Methylobacillus flagellatus KT: one gene and its partner. The main gene of each other region encodes a partner of the protein of the gene in region 2 in a complex. Links are inferred from orthologs where the notes say so. Each region holds a gene or a part of one and is shown on either strand. Other genes may lie near its edges.

What was found.
Region 1: the proteins of secA (region 2) and secY are in contact, whole or in part, in a crystal structure (PDB 3DIN), measured with the Thermotoga maritima proteins. The link is inferred for Methylobacillus flagellatus KT from one-to-one orthologs. Residues at the interface, in WP_004082002.1 of Thermotoga maritima: Glu261, Ala262, Arg263, Lys300, Ala301, Arg302, Thr303, Ile304, Ile305, Leu323, Tyr324, Asp325, Pro326, Val329, Ser330, Tyr333, Ile336, Lys340, Phe345, Val349, Glu363, Phe364, Tyr374, Ser375, Gly376, Gly377, Glu393, Ile395, Thr482, Ser483; in WP_004081795.1 of Thermotoga maritima: Glu108, Gly109, Glu110, Glu111, Ala236, Glu237, Arg238, Arg239, Ile240, Thr241, Ile242, Gln243, Tyr244, Ala245, Arg246, Arg247, Val248, Thr249, Gly250, Arg251, Arg252, Val253, Tyr254, Gly256, Ala257, Ser258, Thr259, Tyr260, Leu261, Pro262.

What each region holds. Positions count from the first base shown.
Region 1 is NC_007947.1:287,475-299,261, reverse strand. The notes cover bases 80-2,941. They hold secY (preprotein translocase subunit SecY), read right to left. Parts: upstream 2,241-2,941; coding sequence 918-2,240; downstream 80-917. Other genes in these bases: rpsE (30S ribosomal protein S5), read right to left, coding at 2,885-2,941; rpmD (50S ribosomal protein L30), read right to left, coding at 2,682-2,879; rplO (50S ribosomal protein L15), read right to left, coding at 2,248-2,682; infA (translation initiation factor IF-1), read right to left, coding at 691-909; rpmJ (50S ribosomal protein L36), read right to left, coding at 555-668. Outside these bases: rpsK (30S ribosomal protein S11), read right to left, coding at 1-52; more of rpsM, read right to left, coding at 66-79; more of rpsE, read right to left, coding at 2,942-3,394; rplR (50S ribosomal protein L18), read right to left, coding at 3,410-3,763; rplF (50S ribosomal protein L6), read right to left, coding at 3,773-4,306; rpsH (30S ribosomal protein S8), read right to left, coding at 4,317-4,712; rpsN (30S ribosomal protein S14), read right to left, coding at 4,727-5,032; rplE (50S ribosomal protein L5), read right to left, coding at 5,036-5,575; rplX (50S ribosomal protein L24), read right to left, coding at 5,591-5,908; rplN (50S ribosomal protein L14), read right to left, coding at 5,920-6,288; rpsQ (30S ribosomal protein S17), read right to left, coding at 6,452-6,724; rpmC (50S ribosomal protein L29), read right to left, coding at 6,736-6,945; rplP (50S ribosomal protein L16), read right to left, coding at 6,948-7,364; rpsC (30S ribosomal protein S3), read right to left, coding at 7,348-8,058; rplV (50S ribosomal protein L22), read right to left, coding at 8,069-8,398; rpsS (30S ribosomal protein S19), read right to left, coding at 8,409-8,684; and 6 more genes. UniProt on the Escherichia coli protein: The central subunit of the protein translocation channel SecYEG. Consists of two halves formed by TMs 1-5 and 6-10.
Region 2 is NC_007947.1:2,379,411-2,395,425, forward strand. What follows is about bases 3,312-6,549. They hold secA (preprotein translocase subunit SecA), read right to left. Parts: upstream 6,239-6,549; coding sequence 3,512-6,238; downstream 3,312-3,511. Other genes in these bases: MFLA_RS15095 (DUF1289 domain-containing protein), read right to left, coding at 3,312-3,495; MFLA_RS11420 (M23 family metallopeptidase), read right to left, coding at 6,316-6,549. In the rest of the region: MFLA_RS11390 (hypothetical protein), read right to left, coding at 1-164; MFLA_RS11395 (Nudix family hydrolase), read right to left, coding at 155-1,087; MFLA_RS11400 (ATP-binding protein), read right to left, coding at 1,084-1,959; bifunctional glutamate N-acetyltransferase/amino-acid acetyltransferase ArgJ, read right to left, coding at 1,968-3,200; more of MFLA_RS15095, read right to left, coding at 3,310-3,311; more of MFLA_RS11420, read right to left, coding at 6,550-7,182; MFLA_RS11425 (DUF721 domain-containing protein), read left to right, coding at 7,207-7,623; MFLA_RS11430 (sulfite exporter TauE/SafE family protein), read left to right, coding at 7,670-8,461; MFLA_RS11435 (ABC transporter ATP-binding protein), read left to right, coding at 8,458-9,198; MFLA_RS11440 (ABC transporter permease), read left to right, coding at 9,198-10,004; ppa (inorganic diphosphatase), read right to left, coding at 10,349-10,876; MFLA_RS11450 (YkvA family protein), read right to left, coding at 10,959-11,228; MFLA_RS11455 (phosphoribosylaminoimidazolesuccinocarboxamide synthase), read right to left, coding at 11,262-12,155; fba (class II fructose-bisphosphate aldolase), read right to left, coding at 12,417-13,466; pyk (pyruvate kinase), read right to left, coding at 13,514-14,956; MFLA_RS14685 (hypothetical protein), read right to left, coding at 15,102-15,659; MFLA_RS11470 (S1 family peptidase), read right to left, coding at 15,683-16,015. UniProt on the Escherichia coli protein: Required for protein export, interacts with the SecYEG preprotein conducting channel.

The DNA of each region.
Region 1 (11,787 bases), 2.1 Mb from region 2 along the record:
CGGCAATATTCTTTTTGACTTTCTTGCGTACGCGTACGTTAGCTTTAGCCATTGTTTGCTATTCCTTACTTGGATGCCTTGATAGGCTTGATTGGACCCTTGCGAGTGCGCGCATTGGTCTTGGTGCGCTGACCACGAACGGGCAAACCGCGGCGGTGGCGAATGCCACGATAGCAGCCGAGATCCATCAGACGCTTGATGTTCATCGTCACCTCGCGACGCAGGTCACCTTCAACCTGCAGTTTGGCGACTTCATCACGCAGCTTTTCAACTTCAGCGTCGTTCAGATCCTTGATCTTCGCTGTCGCGGATACCCCTGCAGCCAGACAAATTTGTTTTGCCGTAGTACGGCCCACACCGTAAATCGAAGTCAATGCGATTTCAGTATGTTTATGATTTGGGATATTTACCCCTGCTATACGAGCCATGTAGCTACTCCAAAATTAATGGCGCATCGTTATCAAATCGCCAAAAAAGCCCAAAATTTTAACAGCTTGACTGGTTTTTAACAAATAGATTAAAAACCAGTCCCTTTTAAAACCATAGTTACCGGATTAACCCTGGCGTTGCTTATGACGCGGGTCAGTACAAATAACACGCACGACACCACGGCGGCGAACCACCTTGCAATTACGGCACAATGTCTTCACTGATGCACGAACTCTCATCTCTCACCTCTTCGCAAAAAACTTACTTGGCGCGGAATATAATTCGCGCACGCGATAAATCATAAGGGGTCATTTCCACGGTGACTTTGTCACCAGGCAGGATACGAATATAGTGCATGCGCATCTTGCCCGAAATATAGCCCAGGACGACATGGCCATTTTCTAGTTTGACCCTAAACGTTGCATTTGGGAGGTTCTCCAGAACCTCCCCCTGCATTTCAATACGATCTTCTTTTGCCATACTACCAATTAACGCGGAAGTCCCGCCCCGCCCTTAAAGTTAGCTTTTTTCAGCAATCCTTCATATTGATGCGACATCAAGTGAGACTGTACTTGCGCCATAAAATCCATGGTTACGACCACGATAATCAACAAAGAAGTACCACCAAAATAGAAAGGCACATTAAATTTCAGGATCAAGAACTCGGGCAACAAACATACTGCAGTGATATATAGCGCACCAGCCAAAGTGAGACGGCCCATAATGCGATCAATATATCGTGCAGTCTGTTCGCCAGGTCGAATTCCCGGAACAAATGCACCACTCTTCTTCAAGTTATCCGCTGTTTCTTTTGGGTTGAATACCAATGCGGTATAAAAGAAACAGAAGAAGATAATTGCTGTAGCAAAGAAAAGAATATACAGCGGCTGTCCCGGAGACAGCGTGGAGCCGATATCCTTCAACCAGGTCATGCTCTCATGGCTGCCAAACCACCCCGCCAATGTCGCCGGAAACAAAATAATGCTTGACGCAAAAATCGGTGGGATCACACCAGCCATGTTGAGTTTCAGTGGAAGATGACTGGTCTGACCGCCGAACACCTTACGGCCCACCTGGCGCTTCGCATAGTTCACTGTAATCTTGCGTTGACCGCGTTCCACGAATACGACAAATGCAGTCACCAATATGGCAGCAACAAACAGGAACAACACCAGAGGAATCGAGAACGCACCTGTGCGTGCCAACTCCAGGGTACCGCCAATCGCATGAGGCAAGCCCGCAACGATACCAGCAAAAATGATGATGGAAATACCATTGCCAATACCACGCTCGGTGATCTGCTCGCCCAACCACATTAGGAACATGGTGCCGCCAACCAAAGTAATCACAGTAGTGAAGCGGAACATGAAGCCTGGATCAAGGACTAGTCCGGCCTGGCCTTCCAATGCAATAGCGATGCCCAGCGCTTGGAATGTTGCCAAGAATACTGTGCCATAGCGTGTGTACTTAGTAATCGTACGGCGACCACTCTCGCCCTCCTTCTTCAATTGCTCCATCCGCGGGGAAACCACGGTTAGAAGCTGCATGATGATAGAGGCTGAGATATACGGCATGATACCCAGGGCAAAAATCGTAAAGCGCTCCAGAGCGCCGCCCGAGAACATGTTAAACATGCCAAGGATACCGCCACTCTGCGACTCGAACAAACGCGCCAACACATCCGGATCAATACCTGGAACCGGAATGTGTGCGCCGAGACGGAAAACGATCAGAGCTCCCAGAACGAAAAGCAAGCGACTTTTCAACTCGCTTACTTTTCCTACTGCACCGAAAATACTATCGTTAGCCACGAATTGATTACTCTACGATTTTGCCGCCAGCGGCTTCAACTGCAGCGCGCGCACCCTTGCTCAGAGCCAGACCTTGCACTGTCACAGCGCGAGTCACATCCCCTGAAAGATACACTTTCACAGCACGAGCGCCACTAGGAATCACATTGGCTTGCTTCAATGCCAGGATATCAATGACGTCAGCTTCAACACGCACCAAGTCAGCAGTACGCACATTGGCAGTATCAGCTTTTGTCAATGAGTTAAAGCCACGCTTGGGTAAGCGGCGTTGCAAAGGCATTTGACCGCCTTCGAAACCCACTTTGTGGAAACCACCCGCACGAGACTTCTGACCCTTATGGCCACGACCACCAGTCTTGCCCAGACCGGAACCAATACCACGACCGACACGACGCCTAGCGTGTTTCGCGCCTTCAGCAGGCTTGATAGTGTTCAGCTTCATTATGCTTCTACCTTTAACAGATAGCTCACCGCATTAATCATGCCGCGATTGGCAGGTGTATCCTGCACTTCCACAGTCTGATTCAAACGACGCAGACCGAGACCAGCGACACTTGCACGATGAGCCTTGATTCTACCGATGGTGCTCCTGACCAAGGTAACCTTGATCAAATCATTTGCTTTATTTGACTTGGCCATGATAATTAACCTCTGATTTCTTCAACGCTCTTGCCGCGCTTGGCAGCGATCTCAGCAGGAGTATTCATGGACTTCAGGCCATTCAGGGTAGCGCGTACGACATTATATGGATTGGTTGAACCAATGCATTTTGCCAGCACGTTAGTCACACCCATCACCTCGAAGATGGCACGCATTGCACCACCGGCAATAATACCGGTACCTTCAGAGGCAGGCTGAATGAATACTTTTGCAGCCCCATGAACCCCAGTCACGGCGTGGTACAAAGTGCCATTATTCAGGCTTACCTTGATCATGCTGCGACGCGCTTCGTCCATTGCCTTCTGCACAGCAACCGGCACCTCACGCGCCTTGCCTTTGCCCATACCCACACCACCATCACCGTCTCCTACTACGGACAGTGCGGCAAAACTCATGATTCGGCCACCCTTCACCACTTTGGTAACGCGGTTGACACCGATCATCTTCTCGCGCAAACCATCAGTTTGCTGCTGTTCAATTTCAACTTTTGCCATCATCAACCTCAGTCTTTAGAAGGACAGGCCGTGTTCACGCGCGGCATCAGCCAACGCCTTGATACGACCATGGTACTTGTAGCCGGAACGATCAAATGCGACAGTGGTGATCCCTGCAGCCTTTGCCTTTTCCGCAATGCGCTTACCGACCAACGCGGCAGCGGCGATATTGCCACCATTCTTGATGTCTTTGCGGACTTCAACCTCAAGGGTGGAAGCGCTAGCAAGCACCTTGTCACCAGTTTCGGCAATAATCTGAGCATAAATATGGCAGTTGCTACGATGCACACTCAGGCGGATAGCTTTCAACTCGGCGATCTTGGCACGGGTTTTACGTGCGCGACGCAGACGTGAATTCACATTACTCATGGCTACACCCTACTTCTTCTTGGTTTCTTTAATAATCACCACTTCATCGGCATAGCGCACGCCCTTGCCCTTATAAGGCTCTGGGGCACGATATGCGCGAATCTGCGCGGCAACCTGACCAACCACCTGCTTATCAGCACCGGTCAACACGATCTCAGTAGGAGAAGGTGTTTGCACAGTTACGCCATCAGGCATCTTGTGGCTCACTGGATGGGAAAATCCCAAATCCAAGTTAAGGTTCGCACCTTGCGCCTGCGCCTTGTAACCCACACCCAAAAGAGTGAGCTTACGGGTAAAGCCTTGAGAGACGCCTGTCACCATATTGAAAACCAGAGAGCGCAATGTTCCGGACATTGCACGCGCATGCTGTGACTCGCTAGCCGCAGCAAACGTCAGATTGTCACCATCACGCTCAATGGCAACGTCTCCACTCAAAGGAAGGGACAATTTCCCAAGCGGGCCACTGACTGCAATATTGTCAGAGCTCAACACAACCTCTACCTTGGCAGGAATGGCGACTGGATTTTTAGCTACACGAGACATTCTTTTCTCCTTAAGCCACAACGCACAGCACTTCGCCACCCACACCGGCATCACGCGCTTTACGATCAGTCATTACGCCCTTGGATGTGGAAACAATCGTCACACCCAAGCCATGCATTACAACCGGGATCTCTTGATTGCCACGATAGATACGCAAACCAGGACGGCTCACGCGCTCAATCTTCTCAATCACAGGACGACCAGCATAATATTTAAGGCTGATATTTAACTGTGGCTTACCGTCAACATCCTGCACAGAAAAATCATCAATATAGCCCTCATCCTTAAGCACAGCCGCAATAGCACGCTTGAGCTTGGATGACGGCATGGAAACAGAGACCTTGTTGGTGCTTTGCGCATTACGGATACGCGTCAGCATATCGGCAATCGGATCACTCATACTCATACTAAATTCCTCCGTTACCAGCTAGCCTTGGTGACACCTGGCACTTCGCCACGCATCATCAATTCGCGCAACTTACTACGCGCAATGCCGAATTTACTGAACACGCCACGTGGACGACCAGTCAGCGCACAACGATTACGCTGGCGCACAGGACTGGAATTACGTGGCAGACTTTGCAATTTTTGACGCGCGGCACGACGGTCTTCAGCAGACGCATTGGCATCATTGATAACCGCAAGCAATTCAGCACGCTTAGCTGCGTATTTCTTCACTGTGTCGCGACGCTTTTGCTCGCGCTCGATCATGCAGATTTTTGCCATGATTTAGTTCCTAAATGGGAAACTGAATGCAGAAAGGAGCGCACGCGCCTCTTCATCAGTCTTTGCAGTAGTAGTAATCGTGATATTCAGCCCGCGCAAGGCATCAATCTTGTCGTATTCGATTTCCGGGAAAATAATCTGCTCACGCACACCCAGATTATAATTTCCACGACCATCAAAGGACTTGGGAGAAATGCCACGAAAATCACGAATTCGGGGTATAGCTACCGTAATCAGACGATCCAGGAATTCGTACATATGCTCGCGACGTAAAGTCACCTTACAACCCACAGGGTAACCATCGCGAATCTTGAAGCCAGCGATGGACTTCTTGGCCTTGGTTACCACAGCCTTTTGGCCTGCAATTTTTTCCAGATCAGCCACGGCATTTTCCATGACCTTCTTATCAGCAACAGCCTCGCCCACCCCCATGTTCAGGGTAATCTTCTCAATACGAGGCACTTCCATTACAGACTTGTAGCCAAACTGCTCAACCAGCTGTTTAACCACAGTGTCCTTATAAAAATCTTTTAAACGAGCCATGATCTTGATCTACCCTTATGCGTCTACAACTTCGCCACTGGACTTAAAAACACGAACCTTACGGCCATCATCCAGCGTTTTGAAGCCAACGCGATCACCCTTCTGGGTGGCACGATTGAATAAAGCAACATTAGAGATGTCAACCGGCATCTCCTTGCTAATAATACCGCCAGCAATACCACGCATAGGATTGGGTTTGGCATGCTTCTTGACGACGTTGATACCTTCGACCAGAACCTGGCCTGTCGGCAACACGCGAAGCACGGTACCGCGCTTGCCTTTATCCTTACCTGTGTTCAGGATGACTTCATCACCCTTGCGAATCTTACTCATCCAGCAACTCCTTATAAAACTTCGGGTGCCAGAGAAACGATTTTCATGAAACGCTCGCCACGTAGCTCACGTGTCACCGGCCCAAAAATACGGGTGCCAATCGGTTCCAGCTTATTGTTCAACAATACCGCCGCATTGCTGTCGAACTTAACGAGGGAACCGTCTGGACGACGAACACCCTTCGCAGTACGCACAACAACCGCGCTATAAACCTCGCCTTTTTTGACGCGGCCACGTGGGGCAGCATCCTTAACACTGACCTTGATGATGTCACCAATGCCTGCATAACGACGCTTAGAACCACCCAACACCTTGATGCACATAACAGAACGCGCACCAGTGTTATCGGCAACATCCAGCCGAGACTGCATTTGAATCATGAGAATAATCTCCAACTTAATCCGTTAAACCAACACCAGCCGCTTGTCAAAAACGGCTGACAGCACCACGGTCAGTATTGGGGCGCCAGCTTGTATGGGCGCCAAAAGGTCCAACATTATATAGTGTTCTTCCACTCAAGTGCAAGTGGAAGAACAACCTTAATTACACAATACGTGCTTTTTCTACAATCTTGCTAACACGCCAAGTCTTGGTCTTGGAAAGCGGGCGGCTTTCTTCGATCATGACCAGATCGCCTTCTTTGCACTCATTGTTCTCATCGTGAGCATGGAACTTGTTGGAACGACGCACAACTTTGCCGATCAAAGGATGTTTCACCTTACGCTCGACCAGCACGGTTACGGTCTTGTCCATCTTGTCGCTAACTACACGGCCACTCAAAGTGCGAACTAATTTTTCAGTTTGATTTTCGCTCATAATGACTCCGCTTAAGCTTGACTTGCATTAGCCGCTTTGGCTTTTTCAGCAAGCACAGAACGAACGCGAGCGATGTCACGGCGCACTTTGCCTACCTGATCAACTTTGTTCAGCTGCTGAGTGGCAAGTTGCATGCGCAGGGAGAATTGCGCACGGCGCAACTCAATCAACTCATTATTCAGCTCTTCAACAGTCTTGTTTCTCAATTCGGACGCTTTCATGACTAGCTCCCAATATGACGAGTAATGAAGGTAGTCTCAATTGGCAGCTTCGCAGCAGCCAAGCGGAACGCTTCACGTGCCAGCTCTTCACTGACACCGTCCATTTCATACAGCATCTTGCCAGGCTGGATTTGGGCAATGTAGTACTCGGTACTACCCTTACCGTTACCCATCCGCACTTCGGCCGGCTTCTTGGAAATCGGCTGATCTGGGAAGACACGAATCCATACCCGGCCACCACGCTTGATATGACGGGTCATCACACGGCGAGCCGCTTCAATCTGGCGTGCAGTCAGACGACCACGACCAATTGCCTTCAGACCGAACTCGCCAAAGCTTACCTTGTTGCCGGTAGTTGCGATGCCCTTGTTGCGGCCCTTCTGCATCTTACGGAATTTTTGTCTAGCTGGTTGCAGCATTTTTTGCCCCCGACTTTCTTACTTTCTTTTCTGGCTCAGCGGGTTGAGCGGCTTGTTCGATCTTGTTGCCGAACACTTCGCCCTTGAATACCCATACCTTGATACCAATGATACCGTAGGTAGTCTTCGCTTCTGCCACACCGTAATCGATATCGGCACGCAGTGTATGCAAAGGCACACGGCCTTCGCGGTACCACTCGGTACGTGCGATTTCAATACCATTCAAACGACCTGAGCTCATAATCTTGATGCCTTGGGCACCCAGACGCATTGCGTTCTGCATCGCACGCTTCATGGCGCGACGGAACATCACGCGCTTTTCAAGCTGCTGGGCAATACTTTCAGCAATCAGTGTCGCATCAATTTCAGGCTTGCGGACTTCTTCGATGTTCAAGTGAACAGGAACACCCATCAAGCCCTGCAATCCGGAACGCAAGGACTCGATGTCTTCGCCCTTCTTGCCGATCACGATACCAGGACGGGCGCTGTAGATGGTGATCTTGGCGTTCTTCGCAGGACGCTCGATCACGATCTTGCTGACAGCAGCATGGGCAAGCTTCTTCTTGAGAAACTCACGCACCTTGATATCGCTGCTCAACATCGCAGGGAAATTATTGCTATTGGCATACCAACGAGAAGACCAGTTCTTCTGGACGCTCAGACGGAAACCAAACGGATGAATTTTCTGACCCATAACGATTCCTTTAGTTACCAACCGTCACAGTAATGTGACATGTTGGTTTGATAATCCGTCCAGCGCGACCTTTGGCACGAGCGCGAATACGCTTCAATACCAGACCCTTGTCAACATAGATTGAAGTCACCTTCAATTCGTCGATATCAGCGCCTTCATTATGCTCAGCATTGGCAATAGCGGATTCAACCACCTTCTTAATTACCTCAGCACCCTTTTTCGGGGTGAATGCCAAGATATTAAGCGCTTGATCCACTTTCTTGCCTCGAACCAAATCAGCCACCAAGCGAGCCTTCTGCGGGGACAGATGAACACCTCTTAATACTGCAGATACTTCCATCGTCTTTCTCCTACCTCTTGGCCTTTTTATCGGCGGCATGACCCTTGAACGTACGAGTCAGTGCAAATTCGCCGAGCTTGTGACCTACCATGTTTTCAGAAATCAACACCGGCACATGCTGCCTGCCGTTGTGAACCGCAATGGTCAAACCGATGAAATCAGGCAGGATGGTAGAACGACGTGACCAAGTTTTGATTGGCTTTCTATCACGGGAAGCAACAGCAGCTTCTACCTTCTTCGCCAGATGGCCATCAACGAATGGCCCTTTTTTAATTGAACGTGCCATATTGATTACCTCTTATTCGCAGGACGACGGCTAACGCGCATGTTGTCAGTACGCTTGTTGCTACGCGTACGATAACCCTTGGTTGGCAGGCCCCACGGACTGACAGGGTTCATACCGGCAGCCGTCTTACCTTCACCACCACCATGCGGGTGATCGACAGGGTTCATGACCACACCGCGCACGGTAGGACGAACACCACGCCAGCGCACAGCACCCGCCTTACCAATCGAACGCAGGGAATGCTCTTCATTGCCCACTTCACCGATGGTCGCCTTGCAGTCAACATGCACGCGGCGAACTTCGCCGGAACGTAGGCGCAACTGGGCATAACTGCCCTCACGCGCCAGCAGCTGAACCGAAGTGCCAGCAGAACGTGCCACTTGCGCACCCTTGCCTGGCTGCAACTCGATACAATGGATCGTGCTCCCGACAGGAATGTTACGCAAAGGCAAGGCATTACCTGCACGGATAGGAGCATCGGAACCACTCACCAATTGCGCACCAACGGAAACGCCACGAGGTGCAATGATGTAGCGACGCTCGCCATCCGCATACACCAGCAATGCCAAATGCGCACTGCGGTTTGGATCATACTCCAGACGCTCGACCTTAGCAGGGATGCCATCCTTGTTGCGACGAAAATCAACAATACGGTAATGTTGCTTGTGACCGCCACCCTGGTGGCGCGTCGTGATATGACCGTTATTATTACGACCAGCTTTTTTACTCTGCTTCTCCAGCAGCGGCGCATAGGGCTTACCCTTGTGCAGCTCAGGTGTTACCACCTTAACTACTGAGCGCCGGCCTGGGGAAGTAGGCTTGACTTTAATCAGTGCCATGTTTTCTCCTATTCGCCCGCTGCGAAGTTAATTTCCTGGCCCGGCTTCAGGCTCACATAAGCCTTCTTCCAGTCCTTGCGGCGACCAAATGTACGGCCTGCACGCTTCACTTTGCCGCCCACATTCACGACAGTAACGGAATCGACTTCCACTTTAAACACCAACTCAACCGCAGCCTTGATTTCGGGCTTGGTTGCATCTGTGCGGACACGGAAGGCAATTTGCTGGTACTTGTCAGCAACGCGGGTAGCTTTTTCTGTAATTTGGGGGGCAAGTATGACTTGCAACAACCGCTCCTGGGTACTCAATGCGCTCATGCCAGCATCTCCTCAAGCTTCTTAACAGCACCTGCAGTAGCCAGCACTTGCGGGAAGCGAACCAAACTTACAGGATCAACGTATTGCGCCTCAAGAACGAGCACATGCGGAAGATTACGGGCGGACAGATACAAGTTTTCATCAAACTTATCCACGAGCACCAGCAAACCCTCGTTATAGCCAAGACCCTTGATCTTCTCAACCAACTGCTTAGTCTTTGGCGTATCAACAGCGAACTCTTCAACGGCACTCAAGCGATCCTGACGCACCAACTCAGACAGAATGGAACGCACGCCAGCCCGATAAGCCTTGCGATTGATCTTATGACTGAAGTTTTCGTCCGGCGTATTAGGAAAGGCACGACCACCTCCGCGCCAGATAGTGCTAGAGCTCATCCCGGCACGGGCACGACCGGTGCCCTTTTGGTTCCATGGCTTCTTGGTGGTATGACTAACTTCCGCGCGCGTCAACTGGGCACGAGTCGCGGTGCGTGCATTGGCCTGATAGGCAACAACCACCTGATGCACCAGCGCTTCATTGAATTCACGGCCAAAAGTCGCCTCAGAAACAGCCAAGCCAGCCTTAGCCGGCCTGCCATTCTTATCGATTAATTTGATTTCCATTATGCCTTCACCTTCACACTAGGGCGAACGACAACATCGCCGCCTTTAGAGCCAGGAACCGCACCCTTGATCAACAACAGGTTACGCTCAGCATCCACACGCACAATCTCTAGATTCTGCACCGTGGTCTTTACAGCACCCAGATGACCAGGCATGCGCTTACCAGGAAAAACCCGGCCAGGATCCTGCGCCATACCAATGGAGCCAGGCACATTGTGAGACCTGGAGTTACCATGAGAAGCACGATTGGAAGAGAAGTTATGGCGCTTGATAGCACCAGAGAAGCCCTTACCAAGGGAAGTACCAGTAACGTCTACCAATTGACCAGGCTGGAAAAGTTCGACTGTAATTTGGCCACCCACACTATAGTTAGCCAACACGTCGTCAGACACTGGAAATTCCTTGATACCAGCACCGGCAGAAACACCAGCCTTGGCATAATGACCAGCCAACGCCTTGCCAATCCGGCTAGCACGACGCTCGCCGTAAGCAACCTGAAGACTAGTATAGCCGTCGCTTGCAGCAGTCTTGATCTGTGTCACACGGTTAGGCACAACTTCGAGCACCGTTACCGGAACGCTTTCGCCTTCATCGGTAAAAATGCGGGTCATGCCCACCTTGCGACCAATAAGCCCTAAGCTCATGATCGATTCCTTATAATAATTAAAAAGGCCGATTACAATTGACCGACCCGGTTACGCGAAAGGGTCGGATTATATCCGACCCACTTCAAAAACACAAGCTTACAACTTGATTTCCACATCGACCCCAGCTGGAAGATCCAGCTTCATCAATGCATCAACTGTCTTGTCAGTAGGGTCCACGATGTCCATCAAACGCTGATGAGTGCGGATTTCGAACTGATCACGGGATGTCTTGTTGACGTGAGGAGAACGCAAAATGTCAAAGCGCTCAATCCGGGTTGGCAAAGGCACGGGACCCTTGACCACCGCACCAGTACGCTTGGCCGTTTCAACAATCTCAAGCGCGGACTGATCAATCAAGCGATAGTCGAATGCCTTGAGGCGGATACGGATTTTTTGAGCTGCCATGTTATTTCCTTAAAGAGCGATATTTCTAAAGAGCGAAAAGGCCGCGAGCACCAAGTACTCGCGTACCCAACCATAAAGAGTAACTTACTCAATAATTTTAGCGACGACACCGGCACCGACGGTACGACCACCTTCACGAATCGCGAAGCGCAGGCCTTCTTCCATCGCGATCGGCGCAATCAGGGAGACGGAGATGGAGACGTTGTCGCCAGGCATGACCATTTCGGTTCCTGCCGGCAGTTCTACAGCACCTGTCACGTCGGTGGTACGGA
Region 2 (16,015 bases):
CGGATCTCCAGGTCGCCATGGCGGCAGCCACGCACAATATCCTCGCAGGGGATCACTGACGGCTCGACCGTAGCTCCGCCAAGCCTGAGCCAAAAGTATGCCACCAGTACCGGCGCAGACGCCAGCACAACCGCCAATCGCTTGCGCGACATGATCAGTCCCATGCCCCGCGCATCATGGCAATACCGTGAGCACCGTGTTGCCATGCCTGTTCCATATGTGCCTTTTGCAGACCGCCCAATGCGTAGACCGGCAGGCTGCTGCCCTGCACCAAGGTAGAAAACCCCTCCCAGCCTAACACCCTTGCCTGGGGATGGCTCAATGTCGGCAACACGGGGGACAGTACGGCAAAATCCAGCGCCAGGGATTGGGCACGCGCAAGTTGCTGCGCATCATGACAAGAGGCAGCGCACAACATGTCATGAGGCCGCTCTGGTAGCGCCATCAGCCGCTCGGAAGACAGGTGCACGCCTGCCATGCCCAATGCCCGCGCAGTCTCGGGCTCGCCATTGAGCAGCACTCTAGCTTGATAAGGCTGCGCCAGCGTGAGTACTTGCTCCGCCAAACGCTCCAAGCTCTCGAGCGAAAGATGCTTTTCCCTCAACTGCAATAAGCGCAGCCCTTGGTCCAGGGCGCGCTGCAAGCGCTCCAGGAAGCGTTGCTCGCCCAATTCCACCGCATTGCTGACCGCATACATGGACGGCAGGCCCAAGGCTGCCAGGATAGGCGCATTAGCTGGCAACATCGGGCCCACGGTTAACGCTGCAGGATGCTGCCAGCTTAGTTGCTGTCCTTCGCAGCCATGCGGATCATGTCTCCACCCGCGCACGATAAAAAAATGTAGCTCCACGCTGCGGTCTGGATACTCGAAGCGTCGTAACAACCAGGGATAGGCTTTTTCCACTTCAATACCAAGCTCCTCGCGCAACTCCCGCACCAATGCATGGTATGGAGTCTCGCCCGACTCTATCTTGCCTCCAGGAAATTCCCACCAGCCTTCCCAAGGCTTGCCAACAGGACGCTCCGCCAGCAGCACCTGCCCGTCAGCACGTTGCAATACGGCCGCAGCGACTCGAACTACGCTCATGAATGCCCGGCTCCAGCCAGGGCTTGGCGGCCGACATAGTCGCGGGCGAACTGGTATGCCACCCGGCCGCTGCGCGCGCCACGGGTATGCGAAAACAGCAAGGCGGCGTTGCGAGTTTGCTCATCCACTTGCTCGATACCATAATGCTTGAGCCATTGCGCAACGACAGCCAAGTATTCATCCTGGCTGAATGAATAGAACGACAACCATAGACCAAAGCGCTCGGACAATGACACTTTTTCCTCGGTCGTGTCTCCTGGCCTGATCTCGTCGCCGTTCCTTGCCACCTCCAGATTCTCCGACATGTATTCGGGCATCAAGTGACGACGGTTGGAAGTGGCATACACCACGACATTATCCGATGTCGCCGCAATCGAGCCGTCCAGCACCACCTTGAGCGCCTTGTATCCCGGATCACTGGCCTCAAAAGAAAGGTCGTCGCAGAAAATGATGAAGCGCTCCTTACGCGCGCGCAGCAAAGCGACGATTTCCGGCAATGCCACCAAGTCCTGCTTGTCCACTTCCACCAGGCGCAGCCCCTGGTTCGCAAATGCACCCAGCACCGCTTTCACGAGTGAGGACTTGCCCGTGCCGCGCGCACCCGTCAACAACACATTGTTAGCCGGATAACCTAGTACGAACTGTTTGGTATTGCGCACGATCTCGGCTTTTTGCTCATCCACGTTGCGGATATCGTCCAGGCTGATATAGTGAGGATGCTCCACGGCCACCAGGTGACCGCGACCATTCAATACTTGCCAGCGCCAGGCAATGGCGCTCCAGTCGGGGTCGGGTACCGGCGACGGCAGGAAGCTTTCCAGCCTTGCCAGCACCGCTTCGGCCCGGGTGATCAACCGCTCTAGATCAGCCATGAATCGTCCTAACTGCGGTAGTCCGCGTTGATGCGGACATAATCGTAGGAAAAATCGCAAGTCCAGACCGTGGCACTGGCCTGCCCACGGTTCAGCACGACACGCACGGTGATTTCGGCTTCCTGCATGACGGCAGCACCTTGTTCCTCCACGTAGCTCGCCGCCCGTCCGCCATGCTCGGCTACCAGCACATCGCCCAGGTAAAGCTGCATGGCATTCACGTCAAGGTCGTCCACGCCAGCATAGCCAATCGCAGCGAGAATCCGTCCAAGGTTGGGATCGGAGGCGAAGAAGGCCGTCTTGACCAATGGCGAATGCGCAATCGCGTAAGCCACCTTGCGGCACTCATCCACATCTTTGCCGGACTCGATCTGGATCGTCATGAACTTGGTGGCGCCCTCGCCGTCCCGCACAATCGCCTGGGCCAGCTCGACCGCCACTTCTGTGATGGCATCCTGCAATTGCTGGAATGCCGCACTGGCAACCTCGACGATCTCGGCATTGCCGGCCTTGCCGGTTGCCATCACGATGAAGGAATCATTGGTCGAGGTGTCACCATCGACGGTGATGCAGTTGAAGGAGCGGTTCACGGCATGATCAACCAGTGCCTGCAGTGCGCCTTGGCTGATAGCAGCATCTGTCGCCACATAGCCCAGCATGGTCGCCATGTTCGGATGAATCATGCCTGATCCCTTGGAAATACCAGTCACCGTCACCACCTTGCCATCCAGGGTGATTTGCCGCGAAACGCCCTTGGGAACGATATCGGTCGTCATAATGGCTTCGGCTGCATCAAGCCAGTTCGAGTTACCGAGGTCAGCCACACATTGCGGCAAGCCAGCCAACAGGCGGTCCATGGGCAACGGCTCCAGAATGACACCCGTGGAAAAGGGCAACACTTGCTCGGGGCTGAGCTGCAGTAATCTCGCCAGCTCGCTGCAAGTCGCGTACGCTTTTTCCAACCCTGCCACCCCGGTGCCTGCATTGGCATTCCCGGTATTGACCACCAGCGCGCGAATATCGCCGTCCGTCTTGGATAAATGCGCTTTGCATACGGTCACGGGTGCTGCACAGAATCGATTTGTGGTGAAGACGCCAGCTACCCGTGTTCCTTCGGCAAGGCTGATGACCAGCATATCCTTGCGGTCAGGCTTGCGGATATTGGCTTTGGCAATACCAAGCGCTACACCTGGAACCGGCAACAAGGAGTGCGCTTCGGGCGCGACGAGATTGACTGGCATGATGATATTCCCGGGAAAGCAAAAGGCCGATTTTACCGTAATCGGGCGACGCATGCCCTGCAGCCTGGACAACGCAAACAATAAAAAAGCCGGAATTTCCGGCCTATTTTCAATCGTGGCTAAGACGCCTTGCCGCCAATGCCTGCATCACCTGCAAGCGCTCATCGTCACTCATGGCACCCCAGCCACGGATTTCGCCAAGTGTCCTTAAGCAGCCTGTGCAATATTCCCGTCGGCTATCCAGCAAGCATGCCCTGATACAAGGGGAGGCCGGTTGCGTCGCTTGTGCCTGCATCCGTCCTGCCTCGATATCAACTCAGCTTGCCATGACACTGTTTGTATTTCTTGCCGGAACCGCAAGGACAAGGATCGTTACGCCCCACCTTGGCACCCGCGCGCTCAAAGGTTTTCACTGACTGATCGCTTGCTTCGTCAGATTCCTCGGCATTGCCCAGCGCCTCGTCAAAGTCCGCGTGCTGATATTGCACGTTCTCGAGTTCGGGATGCTTCTCGACGGCCTCCACATCAGCCTCGCTCTGCACTTTGACCAGCATGGTCACCTGGGTTACTTCGCGCTTGACGGTATCAAGCATGCTTGAGAACAAGGCAAAAGCCTCGCGTTTGTATTCCTGCTTGGGATTCTTTTGCGCATAAGAGCGGAGATGGATACCCTGGCGCAGATGATCCAGTGCTGCCAGATGCTCGCGCCAGTGATTATCCAGGCTCTGCAGCATCACGGCACGTTCGAACTGACGCAATACCGGAGCCGAAGCCTGTTCTTCCTTTGCCTTGTAGGCGGCATTTGCCGCCTCGACGATATGCTCGCGCAGCGTTTCTTCATGCAAATTGGGGTTTTCTTCCAGCATTTTCTGCAATGGGATCTCAAGGCCGAGATCAGCTTGCAGGGCTTTTTCGAGCCCGGGCACATCCCACTGCTCCTCCAGGCTTTCTGGGGGAATATAGGTCGCGATCAAATCGTGAATCACATCCACGCGCATGGCTGCAATCGTTTCGCCCACGTCCGCAGCCTCGAGCAATTCATTCCGCTGCTGGTAAATCACCTTGCGCTGGTCATTCGCCACGTCGTCATATTCCAGCAACTGCTTGCGGATATCGAAATTGCGTCCCTCCACCTTGCGCTGCGCATTCTCGATCGCGCGTGTAACCCATGGATGCTCGATGGCCTCGCCTTCCGGCATTTTCAGGCGCTCCATGATGGCACCGACGCGGTCAGAAGCAAAAATACGCAGCAGTTGGTCTTCCAGCGACAGGTAGAAACGGCTGGAGCCCGGATCACCCTGGCGGCCAGCACGGCCCCGCAGCTGGTTGTCGACACGGCGGGACTCGTGGCGCTCAGTGCCTATGATATGCAGGCCACCCGCCGCCAGCACTGCGTCATGCTTTACCTGCCAATCAGCCTTGAGTGCGGCGATGCGGGCTGCCTTATCTGCTTCGGATAACTGCTCGTCCGCCTCAATCTCTGCAATTTCACCTTCCGGATTGCCACCCAGCACGATGTCGGTACCGCGGCCCGCCATATTGGTAGCAATCGTAATCATGCCAGGCCGACCAGCCTGGGCGATGATGTGCGCCTCCCGCTCATGCTGCTTGGCGTTGAGCACCTGATGCTCCAGCTTGGCTTCGGATAACACCTTGGAGATCAGTTCTGAATTCTCGATCGAGGTGGTGCCCACCAATACCGGCTGGCCGCGCTTCTGGCACTCCTTGATATCGTCGATCACCGCCTGGTATTTTTCCTTGGCAGTACGATATACCTTGTCCATGTAGTCTTTACGCTGCAAGGGGCGGTGCGTAGGAATCACCACGGTTTCCAGGCCATATATCTGGTTGAATTCATAGGCCTCTGTATCGGCGGTACCCGTCATGCCGGAAAGCTTGCCATACATACGGAAGTAATTCTGGAAGGTGATGGACGCCAGGGTCTGGTTTTCCTTCTGGATGGTCACACCTTCCTTGGCTTCCACCGCCTGGTGCAATCCGTCGGACCAGCGGCGCCCAGCCATCATCCGGCCGGTAAACTCGTCCACGATCACGATTTCGCCATCGCGCACGACATAATGCTGGTCGCGATGGTAGAGCGATTGCGCTCTCAGGGCAGCATACATGTGGTGCACCAGGCTGATGTTGGCAGCGTCATAGAGGCTGCTGCCTTCAGCCAGCAGACCTGCCTCGGCCAGCAAGGCTTCTGCATGTTCATGTCCTTGCTCCGAGAGCAAGACCTGATGAGACTTTTCATCCACCCAGAAGTCGCCTTCGCCATCTTCTTTTTCCTGGCGCACCAGCTTGGCCGCGATGCTGTTCATCTGCAGATAGAGGTCCACACTGTCGTCGGCCTGACCGGAGATGATCAGTGGCGTGCGTGCTTCATCGATGAGGATGGAGTCAACCTCGTCCACCAATGCATAGTTGAGGCCGCGCTGCACGCGCTCTTCCGCCGTGAACACCATGTTGTCGCGCAGGTAGTCGAAACCGAATTCGTTGTTGGTGCCATAGGTGATGTCCGCCGCATAGGCTTTCTGCTTTTCACCATGCGGCATCTGCGAGAGGTTGATCCCCACACTCAGCCCCAGGAAGTTATACAGGCGTGACATCCACTCGGCATCGCGCCGCGCCAGGTAATCATTCACCGTGACCACGTGGACACCCTTGCCGGTCAGGGCATTGAGGTAAGCTGGCAGGGTCGCGACCAGTGTCTTGCCCTCGCCAGTGCGCATTTCGGCAATCTTGCCAGCATGGAGCACCATGCCGCCAATCAACTGCACATCGAAGTGGCGCATGTTGAGCACGCGGCGACCACCTTCGCGCACCACGGCAAATGCTTCCGGCAAGATTTTTTCCAGCGATTCACCTTGCTGGTAGCGTTGTTTGAATTCCTCCGTCTTTGCCCTGAGCTGCTCATCTGTCAATGCCTGCATGCTGGGCTCCAGCGCATTGATGGCCTTGACGTTCTGGGCATATTGCTTGACCAGCCGCTCGTTGCGGCTACCGAAGATTTTCTTGAACAACGCGGATAACATGAAGTGACACCACTTTTCCGTCTAGACGGAAACCTCTAGGTTAGCTTTAAGTAAGTTTATTTAAATACAACCGAACTCTATTTCGCACTTTGCAAAAATTTGCGCGGATCCAGTGCAGCCCCATTCAGCCGTACCTCAAAATGCAGATGGGCGCCGGTAGAACGACCAGTGCTGCCGACACGGGCAATCATCTGGCCGCGCTCGACTCGATCCCCAGCTTTTACCAGCAGCTGGGACGCATGGGCGTAACGGGTTTCGAGCCCCGCGCCATGGTTAATCTTGACAATTCTACCATAATCGGGAGTCTGCTCCGCAGCCGTGACGATTCCTGCGGCTGAAGCATACACAGGCGTACCAGTGCCTGCTACAAAATCCAGGCCTTCATGGAAAGCGACCTTGCCGGAAAACGGGTCAACCCGCCAGCCGTAGCTGGAAGAGTTATATGCGACATCCGTTGGCATCGTGCTCGGCAATGTACTCGCCTTCAGGCGCTGCTGCAACAACATGGCTTCGAGCATACTCAATTTATCGCTGTTCAGCGCTATGGATTGTGCCAATGCATCAATGCGGTATGCCAGCTCAGGCCCGGACATGGTGCGTGCATCCACCATGGGGCCTCCCTGTCCCGGCGGCAATACATCGGCATCGCTGCCCTTGAGTCCCGCCAGGCTGGAGAGCCTGGCACCCAATGCATCCAGACGCAGTACCTTGGCCCCTATCTCTCCCAGCTGCTGCGCCAATGCATCAATGTGCACCTGCTCCCCTGCATGCGCGAAGTAGGGATGAAGCGGGGCTTCTTTGTGCTGATGCATGCCATGTGGCACAATAAGCACCCAGAGCAGCAGGGCTGGCAGCAAGCTTAGCAGCCCGATGCCAAGCAAGGCGAATGGGAGCGGGATGTTACGCGTCTTCGTCGTGCTATTCGATACTAAAATGATGTTCATTACTTCCCCTCGGGAGAATCCGGCATGCTGCGTGTAAGCGCATTGTTTACTGAAAATGCCGAATTGGCGGCTCTTTCGCAACAAGCAGAGCAACTGGCGCTGACGCAGAAGAAATGGAATGCCGTCGTTCCCGCCGCGCTAAAACCTTATACGCAGGCGGGAAGCCTCAGCCACAAGCGCCTGACGGTGTATGCCGCCAACGGCGCAGTCGCTGCAAAAATCAAACTGATGTTGCCCAGCCTGATGCTTGGGCTGAAAAAACAAGGGCTTGAAATTACTTCAATTCGGGTGGAAGTGCAAGTGCAATCTGCCGCTGGCAAGCCTGCCAAGAAAGTGCGCACCCTCAGCCCGGCCGCGGCAGCCAGCCTTGAAAAGCTGGCAAGGGAGTTGCAGGGCTCCCCTCTGGGCGAAGCCATTACCCGGCTTTCCAGCCGTCGTTAGCAGCATCCTCTTTCCCTGAATTCACCAGGATTTTGTCGCACTCGATATGGAATTGATACTTTATCTTATTGCCGGAGCTGGCGCGGGGATTTTGTCGGGGCTGCTGGGCGTAGGCGGAGGCACCGTGATCGTGCCCATCCTTGTCTTCATCTTCACTTCACTGGCATTTCCGCCGCAGCACATTATGCATATCGCGCTCGGCACCTCGCTGGCGACCATCATTGTCACCTCGATTTCCTCGGCGCGCGCCCATCACAGGAAACAGAATGTGCATTGGTCCGCCGTCAGGCTGATCGCGCCCGGCATCGTTATCGGCACACTGCTTGGCGCCGTACTGGCCGGCCAACTGGATACTGTGATACTCAAAGTGATATTTGCGGTGTTCGTGTTACTGATTGCCACCCAGATGGTGCTCAACTTTACACCGGCGCCCCATAGGCAATTGCCAGGCAGGGCGGGCACCTTGAGCATGGGAGGCATCATCGGCGTACTCTCCAGCCTGGTCGGCATTGGCGGCGGATCGCTCTCGGTACCGTTCCTGATCTATTGCAACTTCAATGCACGCTATGCCATCGGCACCTCTGCGGCAATCGGTTTACCGATTGCCGTCGCCGGGACCCTGGGCTTCATCATCACGGGCCTGTCGCAAGGCAATCTACCCGCATACAGCCTGGGCTATGTCTACTTGCCCGCATTCGCGGGGATTGCGCTCGCCAGCATGCTCACGGCGCCATTCGGCGCCTACCTGGCCCATAAGCTGCCGGTCCAGGTGTTGAAAAAACTGTTCGCACTATTGCTCTACATCGTAGGCATCAAGATGCTCTGGAGCCTGGTATGAGCCAAGAGTTCGTCATCGAAGTCGATGGTCTATACAAGTATTTCGACCAGTTCTGCGCTGTGGAAAACCTCAGCCTGCGTGCCAGGCGCGGCGTCACTACAGCGCTACTGGGAGGCAATGGTGCGGGGAAAACCACAACAATTGCCATGCTACTGGGGTTGTTAACGCCGACCCAGGGGCATATTCGCATTCTCGGCGAGGATATGCTGCAGCATCGCCACCGACTACTGCACCGCATGAACTTCTCTTCGCCATATGTCGACCTGCCGCAACGGCTGACGATACGCGAGAACCTCACGGTCTACGGGCACCTGTACCGCTTGCCCAGACTGAAGTCACGCATAGACGAGCTTGCCGGGGCGCTACACTTGGATACGTTATTGAACAAGCGTTACGGGCAACTCTCGGCCGGACAGAAAACCCGGGTTTCCCTCGCCAAGTCGCTGCTCAATGAGCCGGAACTGTTGCTGATGGACGAGCCCACCGCCTCTCTGGACCCTGACACCGCGGACTCCATTCGCAGCTACTTGGAGCAATACCAACGTGACACCGGCGCCAGCATCCTGCTCGCCTCGCACAACATGGCAGAGGTCGAGCGCATGGCCACTGACGTCATCATGATGCGCAAAGGCCAGGTGGTGGACACCGGTACACCTGACGAGCTGCAGGCCAGGTATGGTCGCAATAACCTCGAGGAGGTGTTCATCGACATCGCACGCCACAAGGAGCCTGCCTGATGCGGGATATCCAGTTCTCTCCACGACGCATTGGCGCAGTGGCATTGCGTCACCTCTACCTGATGCGTTCCTCATGGCCTCGCGTGCTGGAAATGGTCTACTGGCCCACGGTGCAGATGATACTGTGGGGCTTCATCACCTTGTACCTGCAAGGTAACAGCAGCCTGATTGCACAGGCCAGCGGCATCCTGCTGTCGGGCGTACTGCTTTGGGACGTGCTGTTCCGCGGGCAACTCGGCATTGCATTGGTATTCATGGAGGAAATGTGGTCGCGCAACCTCGGTCATTTGTTTGTCAGCCCGTTACGGCCTTATGAAATGGTGGCATCGCTACTGCTCATGAGCCTGATCCGCACCCTGATCGGCATCGGCGGCGCCACCCTCATCGCCATCCCGCTGTTTGGCTACAACATCTACGATATGGGCCTGCCGCTGATCGCCTTTTTTTTCAACCTCATCGTCATGGGCTGGGCCATTGGCCTGATCGTATCCGGCATTGTGCTGCGCTACGGTATGGGCGCTGAAAGCATCGCCTGGGTCAGCGTGTTTGCCATCCAGCCACTCTGCGCCATCTATTATCCGGTTACCACCCTGCCTGACTGGCTGCAGCCTGTCGCCCTGGCCCTGCCAGCCAGCCATGTATTCGAGGGAATGCGTGCATTGCTGTTGCAGCACCGCTTTGAGGCAAGCCACATGGCCTGGGCTATCGGGCTGAATATCCTCTACTTGGCCGTCGGCATCGCGGTATTCCTCATCTATTTCCAGATCGCAAGGCGCAAGGGGCTGCTATTGCAGGTGGGTGAATAATCAGCTTTCTTCTCAGGGGCCGTCCATATCACCCCCATTCCGCCTGCAAGTGCCAAGCGCCTGAGGTGCATCATAATGGGGCTGCACACGAGTCTGGGCGCGCTCAAACCTCTACGTGAGCCACACCTACATCCTTCCAGGATATGCCTGAGTCACGACTGGTCGAGCCTCGCTCACACGTCAACTATCATGACAAATACACATGCCGGAAAGGCCATGCCGATTGGCCTTGGCGGAGTCGGTAACGATCTCAAGAGACGCTGATAGACACCCCTGCTACCTTTACCGCATAAAAAAAGAGGAGCATCGCTCCTCTTTCGGGTCGGTCTTATACCGAAACCGGATTACTTGCCGAAGCGCTCAACCCCAGCAACGATTTCCGCCTTGGCATCTTCCGGCCCCTTCCACTCGCCAACCTTGACCCACTTGCCCTTTTCCAGGTCCTTGTAGTGCTCGAAGAAGTGGGCGATGGGTGCCAGCTGGAACTCGGGAATATCTTGGTAGGACTTGATGTCCTTGTATTGTGGGCAGATCTTGTCCAGAGGCACTGCCAGCACCTTGGCATCCACACCGCCGTCATCTTCCATGGTCAGCACGCCGATTGCGCGACAGCGGATCACCACGCCCGGCTGCAATGGAATCGGGGTGATCACCAGCACATCGACCGGGTCGCCATCTTCGGAGAGCGTCTGCGGAATATAGCCGTAGTTGCATGGATAGTGCATGGACGTGCCCATGAAGCGGTCCACAAATAAGGCGCCGGAGTCCTTGTCCACTTCGAACTTGATGGGCTCGCCACGCATGGAGATTTCGATAATGACATTGAAGTCGTTAGGGATGTCTTTGCCTGCCGGCACATTACAGAGGGACATTATTGTTCCTTAATATGGGTTGGATTGGATCATGATTTGAAGATAACGCGGGATTTTAGCGTAAATCAGGAGCAAAAATCATCTATTGGTCAGCTGTGCGATCAGCAACCTGCCGCCTGCACTCATCAATCACCACTGCCGGCACGCACTTGATTCCCAGGTAGAACAGGCCCGGTACGATGACCAGGTCGTCCAACTGACCGAGGATGGGAATGAAGTCCGGGATCAAGTCGAAAGGCAGCAGCAGATAACCCACCGACATGCCAAGCAGTACCCTGGCCAGCCAGGGCGTTTGCGGATGGCGCAGCACCAACTGATAGACTGCCAGTTCGGTCTTGAGCTGCCGCGCCAACTTTTTCAGGTTTTCTTTCAGGGGATATCCTGGCTAGAAAGGCTTCCCGGTCAGGCGCTCGAATGCCTCGCGGTATTTGTCCGCCGTCCTGGCGGCCACCTCATCAGGCAATGCAGGACCCGGCGGGGTCTTGTTCCAGCCAGTGGACTCCAGCCAGTCGCGCACGTATTGCTTGTCGAAGCTCGGTGGATTACTACCGACCTGATATTGATCCTGCGGCCAGAAGCGGGATGAATCCGGCGTCAGCACTTCATCGATCAGGTACAGCTCGCCCGCCTCGTCCAACCCAAACTCGAACTTGGTGTCGGCGATGATGATGCCGCGGCCCAAGGCGTATGCCGCCGCTTCCTTGTAGAGCTGTACACTGACGCGCGCCACCTTGTCAGCCAGTTCAGGCCCGATCAGCTGGGCGCATTTTTCCAGCGTGATGTTCTCGTCGTGGTCGCCGACTTCCGCCTTGCTCGATGGCGTGAACAAGGGTTCGGGCAACTGGGCCGCCTCCTGCAGACCAGCCGGTAGCGGGATGCCACAAACGCTCTGGCTGGCCTGATATTCCTTCCAGCCGGAACCCGCGAGGTAGCCGCGCACGATCGCTTCGATCGGCAATGGCTTGAGCTTCTTCACTACCAGCGCGCGTGGTCCCAGCTGCGCCTGTTCAGCAGGATCCTTCACCACGGTGTTGGGGTCGATGCCGGTCAGGTGATTGGGCACGATATGCTTGAGCTTCTCGAACCAGAAATTGGCGATCTGGGTCAGGATCGCTCCCTTATCCTTGATCGGTGTCGGCAGGATGACGTCGAATGCGGAGAGGCGGTCACTCGCCACCAGCAACATGTGTCTGTCGTCGATATCATAAATATCCCGCACCTTGCCCTGGTTGATGAGCTTCAGGCTCTTGATGCTGGAGTGCATGAGAGGAGTAGTCAAATCGCGTACCTTTATCAAAAACTATTTGTGAAGGTCCTGTTCGGGACCGTCGGAATAAGGAAATTTCACATATCCGTAGCGCGCCTCTCAAGAGGGAAGCAGCGATCGGCAGGATGGAAGCCGCCACAGTCACGGTTCGCATGGCCCAGATATGCAGCGCTGCCCTAAATGGCTGTATTGATTGGGTTGCATAGCGCTTCCGGCTCAAGCAAATGATCCCGGCATTATACGCTGCAAACATCCGCAACCGTGAACAGGCGCCTAGGAAACCACGTATCTCTGCGCCATTTCGTCGAGAGGGACAGGTTGGATTTGTGTCGCCCGCCCGGCAGAGCCAAATGCCTCGAAGCGTTCCCGGCATAATGTCTGCATGGCGCTGGTCGCGGCCGCCAAGATTTTGCGTGGATCGAATTCCGCCGTGTGCTCCGGCTGACCGAGAAAGCGGCGCAGCGCCCCAGTGAAAGCCAACCGCAAATCGGTATCGATATTGACCTTGCGCACCCCGCTGCGGATCCCCTTGACGATTTCCTCCACCGGCACGCCATAGGTCTCGGGAATCTCGCCGCCATATTCATTGATTACCTGCAGCCACTCCTGCGGCACGGAGGAAGACCCATGCATCACCAGATGCGTGTTCGGCAACCTTGCATGAATCTCGCGCAGGCGGCTGATGGCAAGTGTTTCACCAGTAGGCGGACGCTTGAATTTATAGGCCCCATGCGACGTGCCGATCGCGACTGCCAAAGCATCCACGCCTGTCCGCGCAACAAAATCCACCGCCTCTTCCGGGCTGGTGAGCAACTGGCTACGATCCAGACGGCCTTCAGCACCAACACCATCCTCCTCGCCTGCCAGGCCAGTTTCCAGCGAGCCTAGCACGCCCAGCTCGCCTTCCACTGACACGCCCACCGCATGCGCCGCCATCACCACCTGCCGCGTCACCTCCACATTGTATTCATAACTGGCCGGCGTCTTGCCATCCTCCAGCAACGAGCCGTCCATCATCACGCTGCTAAACCCACTTTGGATGGCATGTAGGCATATCGCCGGACTGGCACCGTGATCCTGGTGCAGCACGACAGGAAGATGCGGATAACTGGCGATGGCCGCTTCGGCGAGCTTGAGCAGAAAAGCCTCTCCTGCATACTTGCGCGCGCCTGCGGATGCTTGCAGGATCACCGGGCTATGGCACGAATCCGCTGCGCGCATGATGGCTTGCACCTGCTCCAGGTTATTCACATTGAAGGCTGGCACGCCGTAGTCATGCTCGGCAGCGTGATCCAGCAATTGACGTAGACTGATAAGCGCCATCCTACTGTATACCCTCAAAGATTGTTCGTCGCCAATATGACTGGCAGTCAGTGCCGCTCGCGCCTGTGCTCGCCTACTCTGACGATCTGCAGGGTATTGGTGCCGCCCGCCTTGCCGATCGGCTCGCCGAAGGTCAGCATCATGAGATCGCCGCGCTGCACAGCGCCCAGCCGCAATAGCGTTTCCTCTGCATCGTAGAGTATCTTGCTCAGTTCCTGGCTAGCAAACTCCACATGATAAGGATAGACCCCCCGGTACAACGTCAGCTTGCGTCTTGTGTCGCGTTCTGTCGTCAAGGCATAAATCGGCACATTCGTATTCGAGCGTGACAGCCAGGTGACAGATGAACCCGACTTTGTCAGGGCAGCAATCGCCTTCACATTCAAATGTTCTGCCGCATACACCGATGCCATGGCAATCGCCTCATCGATGAACTCGAATTCATCATTGATCGGCGCCTGAAGATGATGGCTATCATACTCCTTCTCCGCCTCCAGACAGACACGGTGCATGGCCTGGATGGACTCGACCGGATAATGCCCCACAGCCGTCTCGCCGGAAAGCATCACCGCATCGGTGCCATCCAGCACGGCATTCGCGACATCGGATACCTCTGCCCGGGTCGGGATCGGGCTGCTGATCATGGACTCCAGCATCTGCGTCGCCGTAATCACCAGCTTGTTGCGCATGCGCGCCGTGCGGATCATGCGCTTCTGCAAGCCGGGCACCGCCGCATCGCCCACCTCGACGCCGAGGTCGCCGCGCGCCACCATGATCACATCAGCAGCATCGATAATCTCTTCGAGCGCATCTATCGCCTCCGCGCGCTCGATCTTGGCGACAATCGCCGCATGGCCGCCTGCCTCCCTGACCAAGTGGCGCGCCAGCTCGATATCCGCACCGCTGCGCGGGAACGAAACAGCGATATAGTCTGCCTCCAATGCCACTGCCGTCCGGATATCTTCCTGATCCTTCAGCGTCAACGCTGGCGCAGAAAGCCCTCCCCCTTTACGATTGATGCCCTTATTGTTCGACAGCACTCCACCGGCCGCCACCGTGCAATGCACCTCGCCGCCGTTCACCGCTTCGACATTGAGCACAATGCGCCCGTCATCCAGCAGCAACACCGCACCAGGCTCCACTTCGGATGGCAGCGTCTTGTAATCCAACCCCACCCGCTCCTGGTTGCCCAACTTGCACGCCGCGTCGAGGATGAACCTGTCGCCGGCCTTCAGTAGGATGCGGTCATTTTCGAACTTGCCGATACGAATCTTCGGCCCCTGCAGGTCGCACAATACCCCCACTGGCCGCCCGCTGCGACGGGAGATATCGCGCACCAACTCGGCGCGGGCAATATGGTCTTGCGCAGACCCATGCGAAAAATTGAGTCGCACTACATCCATCCCGGCATCCACCAGCCGCTCAATCACCGCCTCCTCACTGGAAGCCGGCCCCAGCGTCGCCACAATTTTTGTTTTACGTAATGCCATGACAGCCTTTCCTTAGGATTTCTCAGTGTTCATGTTAATGCTGACATCGCCTAGGGAGAAGGGTGCATATTTTGTGTCATGAGATAATAGAAACCAATTAGCAGCTTACATCTACCCCTAGGAGTATTAATCGACATATTGCACTTCATCTGGGAATGCATTGCTCTGATAATTTATGCAAATCCTTAAGATCATGATTGGGAAATAGATCGCAGAGCTGTTCAAATGTCACAGAGCCTAGACTTCCAACAGCATCACGCACATGGCGAGCAGCGCAGAACGTACCACTAGGCAGCAACCGAACCATATTTAAAGCTTCATGATAAGGGCCTGAGTGCGGAGACTGTATAGACGTAAGGTTAAATTGTTGTTGGGCATAGATTGAAAACTCAACAGCAACACCCTCTTCTAGCCAATTAGTGTATCCAGCCATTGGGTTCAATAAATGAATTGTTTCATGTGCCATTTCATATACAACGGTTGGCCAATAATTTTTACTCGCATAACTAAGCTCAGAAAATGCGCCATCAAATGAAGGAGTGTTACGGATATTTGGACCGTTTTCGTGAAACTGAGGTTGATAAATCTTTTTTGATTGATCTCGCATACCAACAAGCTCTTCAGCCCAATTGAGCAAAATATTTTGTAACGACCAAAGACTCGAAGAATCCGCTTCAGGAACTGATGTAGGTAATTGCATCATATGGTTAAACACACAATCATCATTTAGATATCACCCTGTGTCTGACAGGCTAGCAAAACTGTGATTTTCTGCGCATGGTCAGCGATAAATATAGGATCCTGCCGTTGCCACTTCCCCCAAGCAGAATAAGATAATTGATATTTATTAGCGAACTCGACGATTGCATTATTGTTATAAAAGAAAATCCATTTATCTCCGTAACCCGCTGAACTCAGCGTATTAATGTTTGGAGCAGGGTATTTTGACCCAGCAAACAGAATACCTACCAAGAGACCAGCATAATCCAGGATCGGCGAACCTGATGCCCCGGGAAAAGCATCCATACGCATACGCTGTATGAACGGCTCTTCGTTTGG